DNA from 3 places in the Deinococcus sp. YIM 77859 genome. Region 2 is predicted to be linked to each of the others. Evidence: riboswitches for the same ligand, from Rfam matches in the RefSeq annotation. Region 2 holds a riboswitch; each other region holds the start of a gene.
What was found. Region 2 has a riboswitch for cyclic di-GMP ahead of EI73_RS10445 (hypothetical protein). Riboswitches for the same ligand answer to the same signal wherever they lie in the genome.
Positions count from the first base shown of each region.

Region 1: linked by a shared signal. The riboswitch ahead of EI73_RS08470 (Ig-like domain-containing protein) and the one ahead of EI73_RS10445 (hypothetical protein) in region 2 are both predicted to bind cyclic di-GMP.
Region 3: linked by a shared signal. The riboswitch ahead of EI73_RS07640 (DUF11 domain-containing protein) and the one ahead of EI73_RS10445 (hypothetical protein) in region 2 are both predicted to bind cyclic di-GMP.

Region 1 is NZ_JQNI01000002.1:1,725,935-1,732,140, reverse strand. It holds gene EI73_RS08475 (magnesium transporter CorA family protein) at 11-925, shown strand; gene EI73_RS08470 (Ig-like domain-containing protein) at 982-2,790, opposite strand; cyclic di-GMP riboswitch class II at 3,033-3,117, opposite strand; gene EI73_RS08465 (hypothetical protein) at 3,239-4,045, opposite strand; gene EI73_RS08460 (TatD family hydrolase) at 4,032-4,835, opposite strand; gene EI73_RS08455 (hypothetical protein) at 4,975-5,583, shown strand; gene EI73_RS08450 (hypothetical protein) at 5,585-6,206, shown strand, end outside.
Region 2 is NZ_JQNI01000002.1:2,116,123-2,122,328, reverse strand. It holds gene EI73_RS15955 (spore coat protein U domain-containing protein) at 121-585, opposite strand; gene EI73_RS10455 (hypothetical protein) at 567-2,738, opposite strand; gene EI73_RS10450 (molecular chaperone) at 2,753-3,463, opposite strand; gene EI73_RS10445 (hypothetical protein) at 3,587-4,048, opposite strand; cyclic di-GMP riboswitch class II at 4,269-4,352, opposite strand; gene dnaE (DNA polymerase III subunit alpha) at 4,503-6,206, opposite strand, start outside.
Region 3 is NZ_JQNI01000002.1:1,549,992-1,556,197, reverse strand. It holds gene EI73_RS07650 (radical SAM protein) at 1-213, shown strand, start outside; gene EI73_RS07645 (VWA domain-containing protein) at 332-1,543, opposite strand; cyclic di-GMP riboswitch class II at 1,693-1,775, shown strand; gene EI73_RS07640 (DUF11 domain-containing protein) at 1,887-2,384, shown strand; gene EI73_RS07635 (hypothetical protein) at 2,434-4,656, shown strand; gene EI73_RS07630 (DUF11 domain-containing protein) at 4,768-6,206, shown strand, end outside.

The sequences.
Region 1 (6,206 bases), 390 kb from region 2:
CATCATCCCCATGATTCGCGCCCAGACCCTCACCGGCACGCCCCTCGACTGGACTGGGCAGACCCAGGGCGTGTGGGTGGACGCGCAGGCCATCACGCCCGAAGAGCTCGTTCGCTTGCAGGCGGCTTTTCCCCTGAACCGGCTGGCGCTGGAAGACGCTTTGGAACGCGGCCACTGGAGCCGTGCCGAAGCGTACCCAGAGCACGACTTCATCACCCTTCGTTCCTTTGCGCGGCCCGAGGAGGGGGACGAATTCACCGAGCGCCTGAGCCTCTTTCTCTTTCCGCAGGGCGTCTTGACCCTGAGCAGCACGGGAACCCGCGCGCTGGGTGAGGTCTGGAAGCTGGCGGGCCGCGAGAGCGTCAACACGCCATCCGAGATCGTGTACGAGCTGCTCGACCGCACGGCGGACACGTTTTTTGCTCTTGCCGACAGCCTGGAACTGCGGGTAGACGCCTTGGAAGAGCAGGTCTTTACGAGTGGCCACGAGAACCCGGTGGCGGACGTCTTCGCGCTCAAGCACCGGCTGGGCCAGGCGCGGCGGCTGAGTGCGGACGCCCGTGAGGCGACGGCCCTCTTTGCCCGCCACGTGAACGGGACCGAGGCGGACGCGGTGCGCTACCGGGACGTGCAGGACTCCTTTACGCGTGCCGCCAGCCGCTTCGAGACCCTGCGCGATCACCTGACAAGCCTCCTCGACCTGCACCTGAACCTGCAAAGCCAGCGCATGAACGAGGTGATGCGCACCCTCACCGCCGTCAGCGTGATTTTTCTCCCCCTCACCTTTTTGGCCGGGGTGTGGGGCATGAATTTCGAACACATGCCCGAGCTGCCCTGGCGGTACGGCTACGCGTTTGCCTGGCTGAGTTTCCTGCTGATCGGCGGGCTGCTGGCCTATTCCTTCAAGCGGCGGCGGTGGTGGTAGACAAAACGCGAAATGCCGCCCAGCCTGCGGTGAGGGCCGGGCGGCGCCGCTCGGGGTTACTTCACAAAGGCGTACAGCACCCGCAGTTCCGTGAGGGCTTCGACCACCCCACCCAGGCGCAGCTCCACACTGTCAAAGGGCTGACTCGTTCGGAAGGCCACGGTCTGGATGTCACTGCCGGGAGTGAGGAGGGCGAGGTCGAGCACAGAGGCTCCGCTTCGGGTTTCCTGCGGCTGACCATTCAGGTAGGTCACCAGTGTGAGGTTTGTCAGGACGCCTAGGTCAAGGAGGCCACCGGGGCGACGTACGGCAAAGCCCACGACTTGTCCTGCCGACCGCTGCTCGGTGCCAATAACACGCAGGTAGGCGTGTCCGGCCACGCCTACGCTCACCTTGAGGCTGGCCTCGTCCGTCAGGTTGGTGTTGACGACGTTCGCGTCGTTTTCAACGGTGCACAGCAGGCACAGACCGCGGGTGCCCGAGTTCACGCTGTACCCCGTGCCGACGAGGGGTTGTGGCGATGCGGGTTGCGTGGCGGCCACGGTAAAGGTGACGCTCGGGCTGCTCGTGCGGTTTCCAGCGGCGTCGTAGGCCGTCACGGTGAGGGTGTGTGTTCCAGCGGAGAGGGTCGGCAGGGCCGTGTTGAAGGTGACGTTGGTGCCTGGTGTGATGTTGAGGTTTGTTTCTGCCCCACCGTCGAGGGTGTAGGTGAGGCGCGTGACGGCCCGGTTATCGCTGGCCGTTCCGGTGAGCTGAACGGGGTTATTGACCGTACTTCCTGCCGCGGGCGAGGTCAGGTTGACCGTGGGTGCGGTGACGTCGCCGCTTCCACCGCCTGTGGCCACGGTAAAGGTGACGCTGGCACTGTTGGAACGGTTCCCCGCCGTGTCGTAGGCGACTACCGTGAGGGTGTGCGGCCCGGCGGGCACGTCGCTGAGGGAGACATCGAGGGAAGCGTTCTGTCCGGGGGCCACCGGGAAGTGGACCGCCGGGCCGTTGTCGAGCTGGTACGTGAAGCGGGCCACGGCCTGGTTATCCGACGCTGCCGCAAGGATACGGACGGGGAGAGGCACCGTAGCCCCGTTCGTCGGCGCGGTGATGGTGACGGTGGGGGCTACGGTGTCCCCGCTGGTCCCTGTCACCGTGAAGCTCGCGCTGGCGGCCTCGGAGCGGTTGCCGGCGGCGTCGTAGGCACGCACGGTCAGCGTGTGCGTTCCCGCCGTGATGTTCGGCAGGGTGACGTCGAGGTTGACGGTCGGACCGGGCGTCACGGGAAGGTCGATTTCGGCCGCGCCGTCGAGCTGGTAGGTGATGCGGGCAATGGTCTGGTTGTCGCTGGCCGTGCCGGTCACACGCACGGGCGAGGGAACGCTCGCGCCGTTGGTGGGGGCCGTCAGGGTGAAGGTCGGGGCCGTGGTGTCCGCGGTGCCGCCCCCCGGCAAAGGCAAAACGGTGACAGTGCGGGTCACCTGGGTCGAGTTTCCGGCGGTGTCATAGGCCGTGACGGTCAGCGTGTACGTCCCCGGCTGGAGGCCGCACAGGCACAGCACGGTGTTGATCTTGCCGTCCGCTGGAAGGGTCAGCGCCTGCTCGTTGCCGTTGTTAAAGCGGTAGGTGAGGCGGGCGAGGCCACCCTGGTCGCTGACCTCACCCTGAAGCAGGAGGCTGCCGCTGGCGCTGCTGTTGTCGGCAGGGGAAGTGAGGGTCAGGGTAGGTTGGATGGTGTCTCCGGCACCGGGGGGCTGACCCGGTCCTGGAGCAGGCTGACTGGGTCCTGTGCTGCACCCCACCAGCAGGGCGGCTGTCAGGAGGGTTGTGGCAGCCAGGCGACCAGAGAGACCAGACAAAAGGGGAAACAACGGCATGGGGTTCTCCTTTGCAAAGGGAACAAAACCGCGTTCTGGCGGCGGGTGCCGTCAGGGCTGAGGGAACGTCGTGTGGCTGAGTGCTGCTCTGTTGTGCCGGTCAGCGCGGAGTTCTGGAGTTTCCTGAACTCTCTGATGCTCAGCGTCTCACCTCCCGCCTGTGGGGGACGGAAGAGGGCAGCCCTATCGGCGCCTCCCCTGGGGGCTTCCGTCAGAAGGAGAATTCGACACGTGGCTACGCACGTGTTCCGAGCCGGTCGCACCACTGGCTCCTCCCGTTCCAGGTGCCCGTATCAGGAACCGGGATTCATCGCCTCTCGGATAGCAGGTGTGAGGAGCTATCCACCCTGAAGCTAGGAGGCTTTGCCCGGGAATGAATGAGGCTTTGCTTCAGTGGGCCGTCATTCTTGGGGGGGCCTTGCCCTGGTTGAAGGAGCTGTGCCCCAGCTCAGTACGGCGCCGCTCCCCCCGCCTTCAGGGCGAAGTGCACCCGCCGCAGCGCGACCTCCTGCGCGCGCGTGAGTGGCTCCCCCAGCGCCAGCCGGTGCAGGGCGCGGGCATGCACCGCCAGGCGATGTGGGGCATCGGTGGCTTGGGTGTCCAGGTATTCAAAGTGCACGGCGCTTCCCAGCGCCTCGACCAGAGCGTCGAGCCGTTCCAGCGAGGTGGACTTGCGCCGTCCCCGGTGCACGAGGTGCTCGGCGTAGCGCCGAACATGAAAGCGGTGGTCACTGCGAACGCGAAACCGCGCGTAGCCCAGCAGCCACGCATGTGTGAGGGCAAGCCGGATCGCCTCGCGTTCGGCAAGGTGTTCATGCCCCCGCTCGTGCAGGAAAAAGGTCTGGTAAGGCCTGCCGTTGAGGGTGTAGCCCACGCTGAGGCGGCCGCCCTGTTTGTCGGCGCTCCCGTCCGCGTGGAGAACGGCCTCGCCCGTAGGAGCACCGTGTTCCTGCCGCACGGTCTGAAGCTCCGTTTCGGTGAGGGCATGCCCCTCGGCCAGACGGCACAGGGCCAGGGCAAGCTGCGCTGCCTGGCGTGCCCGTTGGGCGCTGCCTCCCGCCGTGAGCTCCAGCAGCTCCAGGTGCGCTGCGTGGCGTAGGGCCACCTGGCGCGCCTCCTCCAGCGTGGGCCAGCGCGGTGGCGGCCACACCACCCCGTAGGCCACCCCGTCAAGCACATAGCCGACCCCTCGGCCCTCCGTTAGGGTGAGCAGGGTTGCTCGCTGGTGCCGTGGTCTGGGCTCACCTTGGGTCATCGCCTTCTGCCTCAGGCCCCGGCCGTGACTCGCCCGGTAGCCGGTAGATCCGGCGGGCGTTCTCGTCCGTGATCCTTTCCAAGGCTGCCGCCTCTATCCCGCGCAGCCCCGCGATGAAGTCCAGCGTATAGCGCACGTAGCCGGGGCGGTTGGGCTGGCCGCGCCGCGGTACGGGTGCGAGAAAGGGCGCGTCCGTCTCCAGCAGCAGGCGGTCTTGCGGGACCTGCCGCGCTGCCGCCTGAATCTCTTGGGCGTTCTTGTACGTCGTGTTGCCCGCAAACCCAAAGAATGCCCCCCGCTCCAGGCCGCAGGCGAGGAGACCGGGATGGCCGCTGAAGCAGTGCAGAATCACCGGCACGTCCGGCCACGCCGAAAGCACGTCCATCACGCCCCGGTGTGCCGAGTCCTGCCCCGGTTTGTCGCGCACATGGAGGACCAGGGGCTTCCCGCTGCGCCGCGCGAGGTCGAGCTGCCACTCGAAAGCCGCGACCTGGGCCGCCCTTTTTGTCTCGTCCCAGTAGTCGTCCAGGCCGCTTTCCCCGATGCCGACCACGCGTGGATGACGCGCCAGAGCCTCGATCTCTGCTCGTGCCTGCGCGCTGTCTTCTCCCGTATCGGTCGGGTGCAGGCCTACCGTCGCCCACACGTCCTCAAAGCGTTCGGCAAGCGCGACCGCGTTTCGCGCGTGCTCAGGGCTCGCCCCGATACAGACCATCCCGCTCAGGCCCAGCTCTCCGCGGGCGGAGGCCGGGTCGTCGAGATAGTCGAGGTGGCAGTGGGTGTCGATCATGGGAAAGAGGGTAAGGGGTGCGTGGAAGGGAGGCAAAGACAGAAAAGCTTGAGCGGACCCCTGGCTGCCGGCGCTCTGCCCTCACCGCTGTCAGCCCCCGCCCATCACTCTCATGAGGCCCTCGCGCTAGAGTGCGCCCGTGCTGAAAGCCGGGGTGTACGCGCTACTCGCGCTGGGAATCTTCACGGTGGTGTTCGCGCTGTTGCCGGCTCCCCCTTCGAATGCGGCACGAACGGGCGCTACCCTGGAGGGCGTCTCTCTCTCGCTCTATCCGGCGCGGGACGCGGACGCCGTGTGGCGCTTCCGGGCCGCCCACGTCACGAATGATCCCCTCCGGGGCGAGACGCGCCTCACTGGGCTTTCGAATGGGGGCCGCTGGATCAGGCAACCCGGAAGTCCCCCCGTGCTGGACGCCACCCTGCGCACCTCTGATCTGACCATCGACGCGCAGGACAACATGCTCACCCGTCAGGCGAGCATCACCCTGGTGCAGCAGTGTGCAGACATCGACCTGCGCGGCACCGAGGAGCAGCCCGTGCGGGTCGAGCAGGGGTACGGCTTCAGCGCGCCCGTGGCCGAGGTCGATTCGCCCTCGCTGACGGGCCGGGTGACTCGGATGCGCATGACCTTTGACTTCAACGTCGAGGACAGCGGCGAGGATTCCACCCTGGGCTGGAATCCCGACGCCACCGAGACGTGTGAAAACGGGAAACGAGTGCCGCTCGGCAGCCCTGCCAAGGAGACCTGACATGAACAGCAAACAACTGGCCCTGATCACCGCCCTCACCGCCACGACTGTCCTCGCGCAGACCGCCGCGGAAAACCGCATCATCAACATCCAGGGCGCCCCGCGCGGTGACCTGCGCAACGGCCCCCTCACCTTCACCGGCAGTCCGGTCAAGGCGACCGTCAGTACCCTCCAGATTCAGGCGGCACAGGCGACCCTGGCGGCACCCGCCGGAATGCCCCTCACGAACGCCAAGGGCAAACGCACCGCCAACTTCACGGACGGTGTGGTGGTCACGCGGGGTCGCCTCACCGCGAAGGGCGGCAAGCTCACCTACAGCGAGGCGTCCGGCCAGGGGGTTCTCAGCGTGAACCCCACCGCGACCTTTGTCCCCGAGGACCGCTCGAACGGGGACACGGTGACCATCAGCGCAGGTCAGATGAGCCTGGACGTGGACAACAACCTGTCGACCAGCACTGGGAATGTCCGCCTGACGAACGGCAACCAGAGCGGCCGGGCCGAGCGGCTGGTGTTTGACGAGGACCAGGAGCTTGCCCAGCTCACCGGCAGTCCCACCCTGACCCGCGCCGCCAAGGGCAACCAGAAGGAACTCACGATCAGCGGCCAGGAGGTTCGCGCCCGCA
Region 2 (6,206 bases):
TTGCGAAAGGGGCTTAGGGACGCGCAGTCCTTAATGGCGTGGTCCTGGCCCTGTTGACCTCACGGACGCGTCATGTCACCGCGCCCGTTCACCCTGAACTGGGTTGAGACAAAAGCCTGGTCAGGGTGCGGTAACGGTCATGGTCATGGTGAGGGTACCGGAGTACGTCCCAGCGGGGACACGCTGACCAGACGCAATGCGGAGGGTGGGCGTGAATTCGGCGCTGGCGGAGGACGTGCCATTCACGCTGAGCTGCTGACTGTACAGAGCCGTTCCCCCAGTGCCATCCCCCCAGACCAGGCCAGAGGGCAGGAGAAGCGAGTAGGCCAGGGCCGACCCAGCCGCTGTCCCCTGTCCGGTGAGGGAACGCGTCTCTCCTGTGAGCGCCAGGTCTACCCTCACGGTGATTGCTGTATCAGAGGAGCAGGTCACGCTAGCAACCGAACGCGTCGCCTCTACTCCCCCGAGCAGTGTCCAGGTGTACTCGATTCTAGAGATATGGAGTGGGGTCAGCGTGCAGCTGGGGGCAGCCTGAGCCAGTCCAGTTACCCCCAGCAGGGTCAGCGTCAGAATTCTTTTTCGCACGGAATCACCTCCGAGGTCAGGTCCAGGCGTACCGCGCAGCGGCGGGAGCCGTCCTCCTCGCGCAGCACGCCCGCGGCGGCCTCTAGGGGGGGCACGAGGGCCTTGCCTGCCTCATCCGCGAAGAAGAGCTGACCGCCGGGGAGTTCTAGGGTGGCGTAGGCCGCCACCTCGCTGGGGGACCAGCGCAGCTGCACCCAGCGGGAACGAATGAAGTTGCCCTGCCAGTCGTACCGGGAGACGCCGGGGCGCTCCAGCGTAAGGCTCAGGCTGCTCTGGCGGAAACTCACCTCGATGGGCAGATCATCCTCGTTCACCTGGATACGGATGGGTTTCCCGACGCGCAGGCCGGTGAGGACAATGTCGCCGCTGGCGTTCGTGGTGCCCTGGGGTCGCCCGTCCACCTCAATGGGGACCCCGGGCAACCCCGTCTGAAGGATCAGGGCAGAACCGTCGTCGAGATTGGCGGAGGCGCTGGTCTGCCCACCCACCCAGACCACACTGCCCGCAACGCGCCCCGCCACGAGGCCCCCACTGCTGGCCGTAACGCTGCCCGTGACCGCAGGGCGATTGAACTCGTAGCTGGCGGTGAGGTCAAGGGGACTGGTGTACTGGAGCCGCAGGCGGTCCTGACCCAGGATGCGGGTGTACTCCAGGCTGCTGGCCGGACGGCCCGAACCCACCTCCGTGCGAGCGGTCAGGGTACTCTTGGCGTCGAGCAGGGAGCGGCCCTGCACACCGATGCGGTAACGCCCAGCCGTGCTGGCCTCGGCATAGGCGAGGAATGTGGTGCTGCTCTCAGCCTGCCACTGCAGGCTGGCCCGCCCCACCGCGCTCTGATCGAAGTGGTACTCCGCCTGTCCCAGCACGGACACCCCACGCCCCAGGAACGCGCTGCCATCCACGCCCACCCACGACCGGGAGGCGTCTCCCGGTGTCAAGGCGCCGTACACGCCGATGCGATTCGGCCCCAGCACCCGGCTGTAGCGGGCCGAGTACTGCTGCTTCAGCCCCAGGTCACCCTGCCAGCCCAGCGCCACACCAAAGTTGAGGTTCTGCCGGGGGTCGGACCATTGGGCGCTGGCCGTGACCCGCCCGTTTCGGCCCGCTACATCCGCCGTGCCCTGCATCTGAAAGTCCGGAGTGACCAGAACGCTGCCCGCCGCCCGGAAGGTCACCCCGGTCCCCACCATCCAACCCGCCTCGCCCCTTACCGCAAAGCTGCCGGGCTGCACGAGGCTCTGCAGGACATACGTCTGCCGGTGGGTTTCCAGACGAGTGCCGTTGCGCCAGCGAACCTCCACCGTCCCCTGCACGCTGCGGGGGCGCAGTCCGCGAATGGTCAGGTGTCCTGCGGAGGCGGGGAACGACTGCACCGTCTGGCCGTCCAAAAGCACTTCCACGTCGCTGTCCGTGGGGAGGTTTACCTCGATGGGTGGGAGTTCCGCCGCCCGTTCGCTCAGCAGGGAGGCCCGCACCCCGAAGGTCTGCGGCACGCTTCCTCCCCGCCAGAACACGCCAGCGCTCAGGTCCGGGGCAAGCTGCAGGTCGGCACCGGCGGACAGGGTGTGACGGAAGGCGCTGCCACCATACTGCTGCGCGTACCCAGCCTCCACGCTCAGCGGCCCCCGCAGGTACTGCGCGCGCACCTGTCCCCACTCGCGCCCCGCGCTCTGCGGCCCGTTCCACTCGCCGTAGGCATCGTACTGCACGCGAAACAGCGCGAGGTCACTGGAGAGGTCTAGGGGCCTAATCTCCACCGTGTGCGTGCTGGACGGCAAAAGGGTGAAGTTTGCCTCCACCGCCAGCGTCAGCCCCAGCCGGTCCAGACTGAACTTCAGTTCGGGGCGCAGCCGCACATAGGCCTCACCGTCGCAGTCTTGTCGCCCCGCCACATATCCCCGCTCGGACGGGAGCAGCGCCGCCCCGGGCAGCCACAGTCCCTCCGGCGCGAGGTACACCAGTTGCACCCCCCGGTCCGAGCCGCCCACCGTCGTCTGAACCAGGAACGGCTCACCTGGCAGGCAGTCGGAAGTCTCCGGGCCCGAGGCCACCGGGAAAGCCGGCTCCGGCAGCGAACCCTGTGCCAGCCCGACCCCGCTTAGGCCAAGCGTGAGCAGCAGCAGTCCCTGTATTCGTCGTGAACGCCCCACCATTGCAGGCCCCTGCCCTAAGGATTCGCCCGCAGCGTAAGCTGCCGCAGCTGGCCGCCCTGGGTGAAGCTCAGGCCTACCTCCGCCGCGTTGCCGGGTACCGGAAAGCGCAGCGAGCCACCACCTAACAGGTTAAAGGCCGGAACCTTTGTCTTCTGCCCGCCCGCCGAGAGTTCGAGGTCGGTCAGCGTCGCGTAGCGGTTCCCGGTGTTTCGCGCCACCACGAACGTCCCCGTGCCGGAGCGTTCCAGCGCAAACTGAGGCTGTGCCGCCGCATTCTTGGGGAACACCATCAAGGGCAGGCTGAGGCGGTACAACGTAGTGAGCTGGATGGAGTTGGCCTCCTGCGCCTGGGCAGGAGTAGAGGGCAGTTCCTGCACGAACACCCGGTAGGCTTTCTCGGTGTTGGACGGCGCCCCACGCAGCGCAAAGCGGATGGTCTGTTCTTGTCCGGGGGCCAGCCGGAACGTCGCCGGGTTGACGATCACATCCCGTGTCGGTGCGAGCTTGTCCTCGCCGTCCTGCGTCCAGCTCGCGAGCTCCATTCGAAAGGAAGCCGGCTGATGGGACGTGTTGCGAACGGTGAGCTGCGTGCTGCGCTGGTTGCCTTCGAGTTTCAGGGAGATGGGAGCGAAGGAGAGGGAGGTAGCCGCCTGGGCCGAGGGGAGGACAACACCCAGCAGGGACAGGCGAAGGAGAGCAGGAAGGGAAGGAAGGATGAAACGCATGTCTTCTCCTGTAGGGGTAGAGGAAAGGAGGAAAGGGCCAGAAAAAAGAAGTCTCATTTGGGAGGGCCAAACAGCTTCGGCAAAAAGGAGCACCCGGGGAGAGTGCTCCTGTGAGAAGGAGAGTTACTGAGCGACAACTTCCAAGGTGACGGTTGCGGTCCCCGTGTAAGTGCCGGCCGCATCCGTTTGGTCAGGCTTCTCGACACTCACATTGATGGTTTGGGTCAGGCCAGTTGCCCCATAAACGTCACCACTGGTCGCCCCCATAGTAATGGTCGCGTTGAGCGAACCCGTCTTGGTCGGGTCAGTGTTGGAGAGCGTGGTGTCCGCGACAGAGAGGTTGTAGCTCGCCCCAGCGTTGCAAGTAACAGTCGTACTGGTGCTCCCCGTGCCCCCCGTCGTGCCCGTCCAGTAAAGGGTGCCGGAGATTGTGACATTGCCCAGGGGCGAAAGCGTGCAGGAGTCGCCAACCGTTGCCGTAATGGTGAAGTCCTCGGTGTTGCCGGTGGTTTGCCCAGCCGTAACGGTAGCGGCGGAGGTGAAAGAAGCACCCATCAGGGCCAGGGCCATCGCGAGCTTTTTCATAGGACACCTCGTGAAAGGAAGCTGCTCTTACCGAGCAGGGAGAGAACGAGCCGGGAGGCGGCGCCTAGGCCGCGCCGCTTCCCAACCCCAGGCATAGGAGGGGCAGGCGTCGGGCTTGCTCTGCCGGAAACGGAAGGCACAAAACGAGCAATGTGCAGTTGTGTGAAACTCTCCTTGCTGAGGGTTGCCAAGTTGCGCCACACTCGGCGTGTGACGGACAGGGCGAGGTCGGGGGTCGCACCACTAGCTCCCTCTGTTCTAGGTGCCCGGATTACCGAACAGAGTTCATCGCTTCGTTTCGCCAGGGCAACTTTGCTCTGGTGGCTGAAAGATGCCGCAGCGGCTCTTACACATCTCTTACGCGATACTCAAGGCGTTCTCACGTCCTTCTCAAGGAAAGGCAAAAGAAAGCGTGGCCGAGGAGTGGGCCACGCTCGCTTCTGGACGGTTGCGGTTACGCCTGCATCCCCCGTCCCTTTTGCCCCCAGGCGGGCGGCTTGGGCGCGAAGCGGCTGAGAATGGTGCCCTGGTCGTAGGCGAGGTAGGCCCTGGCCCAGGGGAAGGTGGCATTCAACGCCCGGATAGCCTCCGAGCTGCCCATCTTGCGGTCAAGCTCGTACAGCACGAACTGCTCGGGGGTTTCTAGGCGCAGGTAGGTGGGCATGGACCCGGCGTACTCGTCCAGCACACTCTGAAACTCGCCCACCGCGTCGGGGGTGGCCGTCTCCAGGTCGATGGTGACGTACATGACCTTGGGAAGCTCGGCGAGCTGCTCTGGCGACACGACCTCCTCTGCAATGGCGCGCAGGCCGCCGTCTTCCGATTCGAGCTCGACGATCACCAGGGCGGGCGTGTCGTTCACCAGCTTCTCGTGAATGCGCTCGTAGGCACGTGAAAAGGCTACCAGTTCGGTCTGCCCCGACTCGTCGGCCAGAATGAAGCGGGCCATCATGCCGCCCGACTTGGTGGGCTTCTTGACCACGTTCTCGACCATGCCCGCCAGCACGGCCTTGACACGTTTACCGGGCGCGACGTTCTGCGTCTGAAACCAGGTGTCGAGGTCGCTGATGCGGCAACTCGCGGCCTCGCGCAAACCCTCATGCTGTTCAAGGGGGTGGCCGCTGATGTAGAGGCCCAGTGCCTCCTTCTCGACGGCGAGGCGCTGGAGATCGGTGTAGGGCTCGACTCCTGTGCGGAGTTTCGGCTCGGGAGCGGTCTCGCTCATCCCAAACAGGGCGTCCATGCCGCTGTTCGCCAGCGCCGCCGCACCCTGCGCCCAGGCCATCGCGTCTTCCAGGCTTTCCATAAGCTGATGGCGCTCGCCAAAGCGGTCAAAGGCCCCCGACTTGATCAGGGCTTCCATCGCCTTGCGGTTGCAGACCCGATTCCCCAGCCGCGAGCAGAAGTCGGCCAGCGACCGGAATGGCCCGCTTTTCTCGCGTTCCTCCAGAATCTTCTGAACCGCGCCCTCGCCCAGCCCCTTGATCGCGTACAGCCCAAAGAGGATCTCCTCGCCGTGAACCGCGAAGTCCGCCGAAGAGCGGTTGATATCGGGGGGCAGCACCCGCACGTCCATCTTGCGGGCATCAGAGACGTACTCGGCCACCTTGTCGGAGTCGCGGCGCTCGACCGTGAGGAGGGCCGCCATGAACTCGACGGGGTAATTGGCCTTGAGCCAGGCGGTCTGGTAGGTAATCACACCGTAGGCGGCACTGTGACTTTTGTTGAAGCCGTAGTTTGCAAAGGCGTCCAGCAGGTCAAAGAGCCGGTTCCCCTCCTCTTTCGGCACGCCATTTTTCTCGGCGCCCTCCACAAAAAGCTGGCGCTGGCGCTTCATCTCCTCGGCGTCCTTTTTGCCCATCGCGCGGCGGAGCAAATCTGCCCCGCCCAGGGAATACCCCGCCACCTCCGAAGCGATCTGCATGATCTGCTCCTGATAGACCGGGATGCCGTAGGTTTCGCGCAGGATGGGTTCCAGCCACTTCTCGCTGTGGGGAAACTCATCGTAGGTGACGGGTTCGGCGCCGTGGTGGCGGCGGACGTAGGTCGGAATGTTCTCCATCGGGCCCGGGCGGTAGAGCGCCGAAAGCGCGATGATGTCCGCGAGGCGGCGGGGCTTGAGGCGGCGGGAGGCGTCCGCGATGCCCGCGCCTTCGAG
Region 3 (6,206 bases), 570 kb from region 2:
ATCGTTCCGCCCACCACGCTGCGCTACGGCACCGAGCTGATGCTGGACGACACCAGCCTGAGTGACCTGCGCGCAGAATTCCGCATGGACGTGCGGGCGGGCGGTGCGACCCTGGGTGAACTCGCCCGCGTCATTCTGGAGGGCGTTCAGAGTAGCGGCCACCAGTGGGGCATGAGTGCGCACGCGGTCAAGGAGGGGCGCGGGCAGGCCTGAAGTGCCCCAGCCGCCCCTTCTCGCCGGACCGCCTGTCCCCGAAGGCACACTCTGCGACCGCCTCCGGCTGCACGAGTGATGGCTGAAAAGAGGCGCCCGGATGGAGACGGCAAGGGGGCTAATTCACCAGCTTCGTCTTGTTCGTCATGAAGTCCATCAGCACGTACTGGCCGATGTTGTACGGCGTGGTGAAGTACGCCTTGCCCTTGGTCATCTCGGTCACCCGCCGCACGAAGCCGACGAGTTCGGGGTCACGGGCGAGCATGAAGGTGTTGACCTGGATGCCGCTTCTTCGGCAGTTGGCGACCTCACGCAGGGTCGCGCCGAGCACGTAGGGATCGAGGCCGTACGCGTTCTTGTAGATGCGGCCATCGGGCAGCGTGAGGGCGGACGGCTTGCCGTCGGTGATCATCACGATCTGCTTCATGTCCTTGTTCTCGCGCTTGAGGAGCTGCTGCGCGAGGCGGAGGCCGCCCGCGGTGTTGGTGTGGTAGGGGCCAATCTGGGCCTGCGCGAGCTTGGAGACCGGCACCTCCTCGGCAGAGTCGTGGAACAGCACGAATTTGACGCTATCGCCGGGATACTGGGTGCGGATGAGGTGCGCGAGGGCGAGGGCCACCTGCTTGGCGGGTGTAAACCGGTCCTCGCCGTACAGAATCATGGAGTGTGAGCAGTCGAGCAGCACGACCGTCGCCGCCGAGGAGTTGTATTCCGCCTGCCGAATCACCAGGTCGGATTCCTCCAGGTGCTCGAAGCCTTTACTCAACACGTTGCCCAGGGTGGCGGTCGTGTCGAGGTTCAGCGTGTCACCGAACTCGTAGTTCTTTAGCTCGCCGGTCATCTCGACGCCCGAGGCATACTCGCGGGTGTCGTGCGCGCCCGCGCTGCTTCTCCCCAACCCGCCCATCAGGTCGCGTAGGCTCTTGTAGCCCAGAAAGTCGATGCTTTTGTCGGTGAGCTGGAACCGCGCCTCGCCGCCTTGGCCCTGGCCACCCGGCCCCTCCTGGTCGTCGAATTCCTTGCGGATAAAGCCGTCTTGCTGCAGCCGGTCCATCAGGCGCTCGATCTGCTGGCCCAGGGCCGTTTGCCGCACGTCCTCCGCCTGCAGCGCTTCGAGCAACTGCTCTTCGGGAATCATGCCCCGCTCGGCCAGGGCTTCCAGGATGGCGTCAAACAGGTCGTCCATGGAGGGCCGGGCATTCGGGTCGGGGTCGTAGGGGTCATTCATCCCCTTGCCCAGCAGGGCTTCTTGGATCATCTGCATCAGCTCGCTCGAATCGAGCTCGTCGAGTTCGCCCTCGAACTTGCTGTACCGCGTGACACGCGCCATGGCTGACCTCCGTCCTCACAGGATGGCGCGGCTCACCCGGCCTGTTTGTAACGCTTCGCCCTCAGGGGCAACTTCGCCCTACCGCGCAGCGGGCTCCCAGCGGCAGGGCACTTTGTAAGAATTTCGTTAAGGTTTCCTTATTAGGGTGGGCTCGTTCCGGGGCGATGAGCCGTGCGGTGTAGCCGGGCACCTGCCGCACGAGGAGCCAGTGGTGCGACCGACGAAACCGTGAATCCCCAAAGGGTCACGTCCGTCGGTCGTTTTTGTGTTGTGGCAAAGGCCTGCCGCCCTCCGCGCTGGAGGTGGGTGCAGGTTGGCCACCCTCTTTCCCGAAGGAGCCCACATGCAAGCCCGTGCCCCCCTCCTGCTGCTTGCCCTCTCCGGTGCGGCCATGGCTCAGAGCGCCTCTCCACTTGTGCTGCATGCCGCACAGGCGCTTCTCCAGACCGTCACGGTCGGCGGCAAGGTCACCGAAAAGCGCGTAGCGGATCCGGCCAGTGTTCGCCCCGGCGACATTTTGGCTCAGACGGTCACTGCGCGCAACGTTTCGGCCCGTGCGCTGGGCAACGTCGCCGTCAAGCTGCCCGTGCCCCCCAACATGGTCTACCTCGCGCCCGATGGCCCCACCCCCGAAGGCGTCCGCACCGAGTACTCCATCGACGGAGGCAAGACCTTTGCCCCCGCTCCCCTGAAGAAGAAAGTCACTGTGACCGAAAACGGCAAGGCCGTGACCCGCGAGGTCGAGGTGCGGCCGAGCGAGTACCAGGCGGTTCGCTGGACCATTCCGCTGCTTCCCGCCGGGGCCGAGAAGACCCTCGGTTTCCGCGTGCAGGTGAAGTGAATTCCGTGCTGCCCGGAGCGGAACGCTCGGGGTCACCGAAGGAGAACGTATGAAGGCAAACACCAAGATTCTGGCCCTGATCGCTGCTCTGGCTGCGGGTGTCGCCGCTGCCGAAGGCACCCCCGCGGACACCGTGATTACGAACACCGCCACGGCCACCTTCACGGACCCCACGACCAATCAGCCGGTGGCCGATCCGGTGAGGTCGAACACCGTGAGCACGAAGGTGCTGCCCAAGCCGGACTTTGACATCGTGTACCGCACGGGCGCCGACGGCACGACCGCCACCACCACGCCCCTGCCGGCGGGCTACGAGCAGCAGACGGTCCCCGAGCAGGCGAATGGTCAGGCTGGTGAGATCGCCACCGCGTACTTCGTGCAGAACAACGGCAACGTGGACGGTTACCTGGTGAGGCTCGCCTTCAACGTCAACGGCAGCCCCCAGACTCCCGCGAGCGTTCTGTACTACATCGATACCGACGGGGACGGCATCCTGAGCGAGACCGAACGCCGGGCCGGGGCCGTCACGCAGGTGAGTGTTCCGGTAGACCGGCTCGACACGCAGGCCGACGAGGGCGTTGTGAGCATCATCCAGGTGATCACCGTGCCGAAGACAGCCAAGGCGGGTGAGCAGTATGCGGCCAGCCCGCAGGGCATCGCCGACGTGTACGACAAAGCGACCGGGCAGATCATCCAGCAGACTGAAGCGGCAAGCGACCTCCAGTACAGCCGTGCGGTGATCTACACGCCCAGCATCACCAACAACGTGATCGACGGGGACAACAACACCGGCAATGGCCAGCAGACGCCCGGCACCACCGTCACGCCCCCCGGCACGGGAACGAGCGTGCCCGGCTACGAGGATCCCACGCGGCCCACGACCAACATCGTCGCGGTCAGTCCGGACAACCAGATCGCCTACCCCAAGGCGGACGGGGACAGCACCGCCGATACGGTCACCTTTGTGAACAGCCTGACCAACGGCGGCACGCTTGCCGATACGGTGCGGCTGTTTCCCACGGGAACGGCGGGTAAAGGTGGCAGTCCCAGCGCCACTCCCAACCCGGACGGCTCCTTCACGCTCCCGGATGGCGTGACTGTGCGCTTTACCGACAAGGACGGCAACCCGCTGCCCCTCAGCTCGGACAACTACCCGGTTCTGACCGTGCCCAGCGGGCAGACCCTGAACTACCGCACGGTGGTCACCTATCCCGACTTCGACAGCAATGTCAACGCCAATCCCAGCCCGATTGTTCTCAACATCGGCGCCGATTCGAGCAACGACGGCGACGCCCTTGCCGACGATACCTCCACCGATACGGTCTACCCGCCGCAGCTCCAGTTTGGTGACGCGACGGCCGAGTTGGGAACCAGCCCCACGCCAGCCCCCATTCAGTCGGTCGTTCCCGGTGCGGCAACCGGGACCGGGACGGGGGTGAACACCGACAGCAGCGCCGTGTTCCCGATGGACCTTGCCAACCTGGGGGCCTACACCGACACCTACACCCTAAGCGGCACGGTCGTCGTGCCCGTGATCAAGTCGGACGGCACGGTCGGTACCCAGACGGTGAACGTGCGCTACTTCAGCGACAATGGCGGTCAGCCCGGCACCGAGCTGAGCTTCACCACCAACTCCGACAGCACCCGCACCTACACGACCGGCGCGGTGTCGCCCGAGAGTGAACTCAGGGTCTACGCCGTGGTGGATATTCCGGCAAATGCCCAGGCGACCACCCGGAACGGCGTGACCGAGCTGCTGACGGTGAACCAGCGGGTGACGGCGGTCTACAGCGGCATCACCCGCGAGGACAACAACAACCAGATCGCGGTCGAGCAGCCGGGCAACAAGGGGGTGGCCCTCACCAAGTCCGAGCCGGCCGCCGCGCGCCCCGGTGACCTCCTGAGCTACACCATCACCGCGAAGAACAACTTCAACGCGGGCCTCAAGAGCTTCTACGTCACCGAGTCCAGCAGCAACCCCAACACCAACGTCTTTACCTGGACGGCCTTCCACTCGGTCACGGCGACCAAGACCTTTACGGCGGGCACAGTGCTGTACCGCTTCAACGGTGGAACCTGGCAGACGAGCGGTATACCCGCCAGCGGCGGCCAGGAGGTCACGCTCAACAACGGGACAAAGGTCATGGTCTACCCCGGCGTGACCAGCGTGGATATCGGTGTGGACACCAACGGCAACGGCTCGGTGGACAGTAACGATCTGTTCCCCGCCCAGGGTGAACTGAACATCAGCTTTAACGTCGTCATCAAGTAATTCTCGGCGGCGCGGCCTTTTTCCGTGAGGCCGCGCCGCTGGTGCCAACACAGACTCTTTTTTCTGCCCGTTCGTGTTCCCCCGCCTTCCCGCCCTCCGAGGAGAACCCCGTTGAAGTCCCTCCTGCCCCTCCTGTCCCACCTGTTGGTCACCGCTGGGCTGCTCGTCTGCGGCGCGGCCCTGGCCCAGACCCCGGCCGGGACCGAGCTCACCAACCAGGCGACGGCTACCTTCGAGCCCCCGACCCCCGGTGACCCCACCACGGCCGTCTCCAACGTGGTCCGGACCGTGGTGCAGGCCGTGTGTGCCGTGAGCGTGACTCCTAACGGCAGCGTGGCCGCGCCCGGACAGCGTGCGGCGCTGCTGCCCGGTGAGCGGGCGGTTTTCCGCTACACGGCGGTAAACGCGGGGAACCAGACCTTTGGGATCTCCGTTGCAGCCCGCACGGAAGCGGGAAGCACCTTGACGCCCGCCACGCAGGTGTACGCCGACCGCAACGGCAACGGGACGCCCGATCCGGGAGAGGCGAGCGCCGCGGTGACGCTGCCTGCGGGTGGCCGGGCGGACCTGTTGCTGGTGGTAGAAACCCGCAGCGGCGACCAGGGAAGCGCCTGGGTGAACCTGGTGGCGGGCTGCCCCGGCGGGGACAACGACGACAACAACGTGAGCCGCGTGGACGTGGGGCCCCCTCCGCGCCTGACGGTGCAAAAGGCCTTTCAGCCTGCCCTGCTGCGCCCCGGGGACGAGACGACCGTGACCGTCACCACCCGCAACGCGGGGGGAGGCGAGAGCCGCGAGGTCATGCTGACTGACCCGCTCGAGGGGCAGCTCGCGCAGGGCCTGGTGTTCGTGCCGGGAAGCGCGCAGAGCAGCGCCGGTGTGGTCGAGTACACCGGAGACGGCGTGGCGTGGCAGGAAACGGAACCCGCAGGGGTGCGCGGCGTGCGGGTGCGGGTAAATAGCCTTGCGCCGGGGGAGGAACTCACCCTGCGGTTTCGCATGCGCGCCACCGAGCAGGCCGAGAACCAAACGGTGCTCAATGTGGCGACCGCGACCACCGGTGGGCAGAACACGCAGGGGCGGGCAAGCGCCGAGGTGCGCTATCAGCCTGGGGTTGCCCTTGGTCCGGTGGGCCTGCCCGAGGCTCCCGAGCACACGGCGGCCGACACCCAGACCCGTTCCTTCGCGGTGGTGGGCCAAGCGGTATGCTTTGACCACACCCTTAAAAACACCGGGGACGTGCGCGACACCTTTACCCTTCGTGTGACGTACCCGCAGGGCCAGGCCCAGGCCCGGCTGTACGGCGGGAACGGCGCTGCCCTCCCCCAGCCGCTTCCCCTTGACCCCGGCCAAACGGCGCTGGTCCGGGTCTGTTACGAGGCGGCGCAGCCCGGAGCCCTGGAGGCCCTACTCACGGTCAGTGGGGCACGCGGCACGAGCAACACCACCCGTGACCTCGTGCAGGGAATCGAGGCGGGCCTGCCCGAACTCGTGAAGACCGTATCGCCCGCACCGACCCGGAGTGTGGCCCAGGGCGAGACGCTGACCTA